DNA from 3 places in the Sphingobium sp. B2D3A genome. Region 1 is predicted to be linked to each of the others. Evidence: riboswitches for the same ligand, from Rfam matches in the RefSeq annotation. Region 1 holds a riboswitch; each other region holds the start of a gene.
The links. A riboswitch is a leader RNA that binds a small molecule or an ion and turns the genes downstream of it on or off. The one in region 1 is predicted to bind cyclic di-GMP.
Positions count from the first base shown of each region.

Region 1 (2,264 bases):
TGGAAACGTGTTACCGCGAAGGCCGATACAGCCGGCGTGTCGATCGGGCCGTTCGCGGAAATCGACTCATTGAGCACATAGGAAGTGACTTTGTTGTCACTGTTATAGTTGACCTGACTGACCGTAGCAGTCCGCGTGACGTTATTGGTGTCCTTGTAATAGACCGTCTGGCCCCTCATCACATCGGCAGCCGCCACCGGGGCGTTCAGAGTGACGGTGTTGCCGCCGCTCAGCAGGCCGCTGACGACGTTGGAGGAATCGATCGCGATGCCGCCTGACAGACTTATTTCATTAAGCGTCCCATAAGCGTTGCTGCCCGCGGGATTGATCTCCGTGATCGTCGCGTTCACCTGGCCGACCGAGCCGTCACCGAGCTTTTGGGCAATACCTGCGCCGGCCTGAATGAGCGTATTGTCTCCGATAGAAATGATCTTGTTGACGACGAACTGCCCGTTTCCATTGTAAGTCACGTCGCTCAATGTCGGCTGCAGAATGCTGGCAGCGGACGCATCTGCCGAGGCGCCGACGACTGAAACCGCGATCGGCGCGACCGACGACGTGGCAATTCCACCGCCTTCGCCGCCTTTGACGTGATTGTTCGCAAAGCTCACATTATTCAGCGTTAGGGTTGCGCCGCTATCAATGAAGAACACGCCGCCAAGACCGGCACCACCGCCCGAGCCGGCGCCGCCTTCGGTGCGGAAGTTGGTGTAAACCGTCTGGCGATCAGCCTCTCCGACAGCGACGCTGTTCCCGACCACGTTGCTATTGCCGGACAGCGCCGCGTTGCCGGAGACCACTTTTCCGGTGCCGTTCTGCCCATCGACGATGATCGGATCACTGCTCTGGGCAGACGCGGCGGATGAAGCCGCCACCAACAAGGCCGTGACACCGGCCGACACGAGAAACTTGGCTTGCTTATTCATGATTTCCCCCAAAGTATTGAAAAATCTAGATGTAATCGTTGCGCGCGGCAGCAGCAGGGCGTAGAGCGCCGCTTCTGCCCCGTTGGTTTTTCAGCGAGTGCTGTGGTCGATTGGCCAAGGCTTTGGCCTCAGCGCCCCCGCTGAGGCTGCCCGCCGCGTTCCAGTTGGCTGCGTGGTTGCCCAATCCGCTGTGACAGAAAGGCCAGTCTCCCTCCGCGGAAAGACTTGGGTGCTCAGCGCGATCGCAGGCGGGGCCGAGCGATGCAGGGCGCGGTGGGCGAGCGGACTGTGGCCGAGATATGTGGCTGAGGCATTGGCGCTTGTCACGCCTACCTTAGAAGGCACGGCGTATATAGTATCGCGCTGCCCGCTGCACGAAAATATGCAGGAAAGGCTGAACTCATATTTTTGTAGAGCAGGGCGCTGAAGTCTAGAGAGAGATGGCGCAACTACACGACAAGATATGTCGGGCACTTTTTGTTCCTTCGGCATCCCCGCTATCTCTTTCGAGACCGGAAGCTTTGCGTCCCATCGTCGCCGATGGTTTGCCATTGTCGGGTTTAATGCTGATTTTCTTTCAAGAAGACTCGCATTAACCGGCCCTTAGATGCAATTTACGAAAATTAACAGCAATAAAATCATCTCGTAGGAAAAAGAGATGGTTAATGCGCTGCGGTACCGCGTTGATTGTTAAGGAAACGGCCGCTCGCGCTAACGTGGCATTGACATTTTGAACGCGACAAAGAAGGATGGTCGTTCCATCAGCGCAATCTTCGGGCTGAAATGGCCGTGCGGCCGCGTGCCCCATTTTTAAAGAACGGCCCCTAAACGGCGGGTGGCTTGTTCACCCGCTGTCGCCAGAGCAAGATGGGCGTCCCAATTTCTCGTTGGCCTGGGCCAAAAGACGGCCGTCGTCGCAGATGCTTGGTCAAAGCCACTTACGGTGAGCGGCGCCACTTTATCGGCGATCGAGTTGGTGATCAGGACGGTAATTGCGAGGGCACTGAAAGGCGACAGAGCGGCGCAGGTCGCACAACTTGAAGTTGGCTAACTTATAATTTTCAGCATCGAAGCTGCGGGGGGCATCCGCCACTTGAACCCAGTAGTGGGAAGCGAGACGTACCGAATGTTCGGGCGCCAGGGCTGGCGTCTCGCATGGGCAATATAATTGCAAGTGTGGGGGCATGATTGCCATCATTAGATATAATGTAGGTATTTGATATATTATCATTAAATAGCCGACGCCGGCTTCGTCATTCATCTTTGAGGCTTATATATGCTCCCGGAAGGTTTAGTATTAGCGCGATAACAGACGTCCGCGTAATTCTCCGCCAGCCT
Region 1 covers NZ_JAOQOI010000001.1:219,757-222,020, reverse strand. Annotated here, with positions in the region: gene M2337_RS01040 (autotransporter-associated beta strand repeat-containing protein) at 1-926, opposite strand, end outside; cyclic di-GMP riboswitch class I at 1,411-1,486, opposite strand.

Region 2 (2,264 bases), 2.9 Mb from region 1:
GTCCTTGCGCTGAGCACCCGGTTTAAGGCGGGTGATCGGATCGCCATGGCCCGGCCGGGCTATGTCGCCTATCGCAACACGGTGCGCGCGCTCACCATGACGCCGGTCGAGATCGAATGCGGCGAGCAGGCGCGCTTTCAGCTGACGGCGCGCGCGCTCGCGGCGCTGGATCCGGCACCGCAGGGTGTGATCGTCGCCAGCCCGGCCAACCCCACCGGAACGATCATCGCGCCTGCCGAACTGGAGGCGATTGCGCGGCTCTGCGGGGAGCGCGGCATCGCGGTCATTTCGGACGAAATCTACCACGGCCTGAGCTACGGCGCGCCTTGCCGCTCGATGGGGGAATTCGCAGCCGACGCGATGATCGTCAGCAGCTTCTCGAAATATTACTGCATGCCCGGCTGGCGGCTCGGCTGGCTCTATGTGCCGCGCGCCATGGTCGAGCGTGCCCGCGCCTATATGGGCAGCTTGTTCCTGACCGCGCCGTCGATCAGCCAGCATGCCGCTTTGGCGGCGCTGGACTGCACGTCGGAACTGGAAGCGCATCGCGCTACTTATGCCCGCAATCGGGACATTCTCATGGAAGCCTTGCCAGCCCTTGGCCTGCGACGCATCGCGCCGCCGGATGGTGCCTTCTACATCTATGCGGATGTCAGCGACTTTACGGATGATAGCCCGGCGTTCTGCAAGAAGCTGCTCGTTGAGACAGGCCTCGCCACGGGACCGGGGGTCGACCATGATCCGGTCAATGGCCATCGGTTCATCCGGCTGAGCTTTGCGATCACGGAAGCCGAAGTGCAAGAGGCAGTGCGGCGCCTTTCGGCATGGTTGCCCGGCCAGCGACGGCTGTAACGATCACGTCGCGGGCGGTGGTCCCCAACCATATTTTAGAGGAGCGGATTGCAGTGCAATCGACGTCTTGCTTGCGCGTTCGTTAACCATGATTATCGGCTTGACAGGGTCGGTTATGACCTCGCTCCAGACCGGGAGTGCCGATTTTCACACGACAAATCAGCTGTATGGCTTCGATCTGCATGCGCGTCATCTCGACGAGGGCGGGCTTTTTTGTTGCGCTGCCGCTCAGCTAACGTTAATATTCCTCCTGAAGATGACGGCTCCGCCTCACGGGCTTTCCCAAGGGTGTTCGTCGCCTTCGACAAGGGCAAACTGTCGGTAACGGCGGGACGCAAAGCCTCCGGCCCCAATGGGGTAGCGGGGCTACCGGGGGATGAAACAGAGCATTTTCGGATATCGTGTGTAACCTGCTGTGAGAAGGTCATGGGGTTCGTTTGAACCTCAGGCTGCGCTCCCTGTCGTCGCGCTTCGATCCTGTCTCAAATCCCGTTGAACCGCACCTGCATGGCGGTTTGCCCTTCACATCATCTGGGCGGTGGGCCCACACGAGGGGATTTCGTAATGCAGGGCAAGGCAATCAAAACGCGCGGCGCCGTTCGGCAGGCTCTCAAGGCCGGTCTGTTCAGCAGCGTCGGCATTGCGGGGATGTTGGCAGGCGCATCTGCCGCCCACGCCGAGCCTGGCATTTGCCAGACTGAGGGTAATGTGACCCTGTTTTTCTGCGAACCCTCGTCGGTTAAGGCTCGTATTGAAGGAGGCGATACCAGCCTCATTGTGAACGGCGCACAGGACGAGTGGAGCATCACGGGCGATGGCGTCAGCTATTATACGTGGGACAATACAGTCTCTGGCGACATTACGTCGACGCTGCTCATCACCAATTCCACGATCAGCACCACTGATAATGGCGGCGTAAACGTCAGTTCCAATATCCAGGGTCGGAACGACATTTCGGTCACCTTGGGCCCGGACGTCACGGTTGACAGCGTGGGTGGCAACGGTGGCATCTGGGTTCGCAACCAGATCGCGGGCGACATCGTGATCGAGAATGGCGCCGCGCTGACGGTCTCAGGCGTGGAAACCAATGGCATCTCTGCCACCACCAACGCAGGATCGGTGAACATCACCAATAGCGGGGCCATCACGGTCCAGCAAACCAACGGGGCCGCAGACTTCACCCAGCGGGGAATCTACGCCGACGGCGGTTTCAACGATGCCGAGCCGGTCGAGGTGACCGTGACGAACACTGGCCAGGTGGAGGCTCAGGCGGCGGGTATCCGCGTCGTCAATTACAACGGTTTGGCGAAAATCACGAACAACGCCTACGTGTCTTCGGTCAACAATCAGGCGCTGGTCGGCTGGACGCCGAACGGCGAAGTGGTGATCGACAATCAGGAGCAGGGTGAGGC
Region 2 covers NZ_JAOQOI010000001.1:3,101,785-3,104,048, reverse strand. Annotated here, with positions in the region: gene M2337_RS14390 (pyridoxal phosphate-dependent aminotransferase) at 1-852, shown strand, start outside; cyclic di-GMP riboswitch class I at 1,152-1,226, shown strand; gene M2337_RS14385 (autotransporter domain-containing protein) at 1,417-2,264, shown strand, end outside.
Region 2: linked by a shared signal. The riboswitch ahead of M2337_RS14385 (autotransporter domain-containing protein) and the one ahead of M2337_RS01040 (autotransporter-associated beta strand repeat-containing protein) in region 1 are both predicted to bind cyclic di-GMP.

Region 3 (2,264 bases), on a different contig from region 1:
TTGTCGCTGCGGACCGTGCACGACGCTTGCAAAACCGTTGGGCGATGGCCGAGCTTTGATGGACGACCATCAATACACTCGAACAATTTCAGCCCGCGCTGAGGCGATCGGCGCTCGGGAGGTTCTCTCATTCGCTATACCAGTCAGATGGTACCAATTCGCGAGAATGCGCCTGACGTAAATTTGGGTCTCTTCGATGTTGGGGATCTCGCGCTTCTTACGAACCCGACCTGGGCCTGCGTTGTAGGCGGCGAGCGCGAGGTGAACCTGCCCGAAGCTGTCGAGCTGTTGTTTTAGATATGCGGCTGCACCTCGCAGATTGTCACGAAGGTCGAAACTGTTGACGCCAAGCTGACGAGCCGTGTCAGGCATCAGCTGCCCTAAACCAAAGGCGCCCTTCTTGCTGATTGCCGAGTGATTGTACCCGCTCTCCTGAATGATCAGCGCATCCATGAGGCCAACCGGAAGACCGGACCTACAAGCAATGTCATGCACCACCGGATATATCATCTCGCGGCGCTTTTCGGCTGCTGCGTTGAGCAGTGCAGACTTCCGATATATTGGCGCTGCACATGATGTTGAGCTTGCCGACATAGCAATTTGCCGAGCAGATGAAGCCCTTGTCCCTTTCATCCAGAAGGGAGCGAGGACAAACGGTGCCACTGATGTTGGCCGCGACGCCTCGGGCGCTGGATGTTGGGCGGCTTCTGAGAAGCTCATCATCATGCCGGCTCGAATCTGGCTGGGAAGGTCCCCCTCAACCACCGCGCGCTCCCCAAAGGAAAGCACAGTCGCTTGCCGGCTCGCGTCAGCCCTAACAGTTTGAGGGGTGGCCGCGCAGGTTAGAATTACGAAAGGGAATAAGAGGGGATCGATACGACGTATCATCGCTCTCTCCTGGTTAGCGGAAAGAGATCAGGTTCGAGCGCGCGTGGTTGCTCTGGATTAGCTTGTGATGATCCCCGAGCAACGTGAGAATGCGATTGCAGAGCATCGCTACCTCACCATCATTGAGGTCGGGCATCACGTCAGAGTCTGGCTCGAATAACTCCCTCATCAAGGTCGACACGAGACGGCAGACGAGTGTGAGGCGCGGATCATGATAATGTTCAGGGTCGTTGAGGACTTCGACCGCCAGGAACGCTTCTAGGCGATCTACTCCGATCGCTCGCCCAACTGCGACGAGATTTTCGTATCGAGGTCTGAGGTTCCCACCAGGTTCGAGCAGGGCGGACAGGCTGCTATGGTGCTGGCTCACCAACTCGCTGATTTGGCGTAGCGAGAGTGAGCGACGCGCGATCACCCGTCCATATAGATTTCGGTACTTCTCGATCATCAGATCGCCTCACCCCAAAAGCCACTACGTCGCAGCATTGCAATGTTTGCAAACTGTGTCATGTTGGCACTACTGTTATTGTTGTCACAGCGCAACGCATGTTTCATCTGCGAAGGGATGGAAAAGAAGGTGCATCGACTTGTTTTGATGGTTGAACCGGAGCTGATGGAGCGCTTGAAAGCCTCCATGCTCCGTCGCGAGGTATTCTCGCGCTCTGAAGTCGTTCGCCAGTTGATCGATGAAGCACTTACGCGGGAAGAGGCCCCCCCCGCCGCGAAGTAGCCGCTATGGGCTGCAGTCTTCATTTTTCGGAAATACCCCTGTTTCGGTGACCCCGCTATCTTCGTGAGACCGGAGGCTTTGCGTCCCGCTGTCGCCAGCGCTTTGCCTTTTCGATCAGCTCATTGTTCCGAGGATGGGCTGTTCAGGGTTTCCTAACCACGTTCCCGGCTTATCGGTCAAGGTTACATCCGTGGCATACGCTTAAATTAACCTTGATATTCTGCCAAAGAGAACTTGCAACACAGTTCGTGGCTAGAAAACGCGCCAAACTGGCTAGAAAAATAGCCACTGCGGCTAGAAATCCCGCCATAGTGGCGAGAAAACCCGCCAGAATTAGAAATTTTATTGCGCAGAATTTGGCTCTCGATTCGATTTCTTGATATTTTTCGCTAGAAAATCATTTCTGGAGCTGAATCAGTTCAATTTTCACTTGCTGACTGCCTTCATGTTTTCCGATTTTGCTGCGGGGGTGATGAACCACCTCGCAAACATCGGAGAACTATATGGGCAAGACCATGTCCCGGCGCTTTGCGCGGGACAATGAACGTGCACTCAACGCGGCCGTCATGGCCGCGCTGCTACTTGTGGCACTGTTCTATCTGATCAATCCTGCTTTCGCAGGCACCGACACGACATTCGCGCCGGC
Region 3 covers NZ_JAOQOI010000002.1:102,433-104,696, reverse strand. Annotated here, with positions in the region: gene M2337_RS17225 (lytic transglycosylase domain-containing protein) at 70-765, opposite strand; gene M2337_RS17220 (hypothetical protein) at 902-1,336, opposite strand; gene M2337_RS17215 (hypothetical protein) at 1,397-1,618, shown strand; cyclic di-GMP riboswitch class I at 1,661-1,735, opposite strand; gene M2337_RS17210 (hypothetical protein) at 2,122-2,264, shown strand, end outside.
Region 3: linked by a shared signal. The riboswitch ahead of M2337_RS17220 (hypothetical protein) and the one ahead of M2337_RS01040 (autotransporter-associated beta strand repeat-containing protein) in region 1 are both predicted to bind cyclic di-GMP.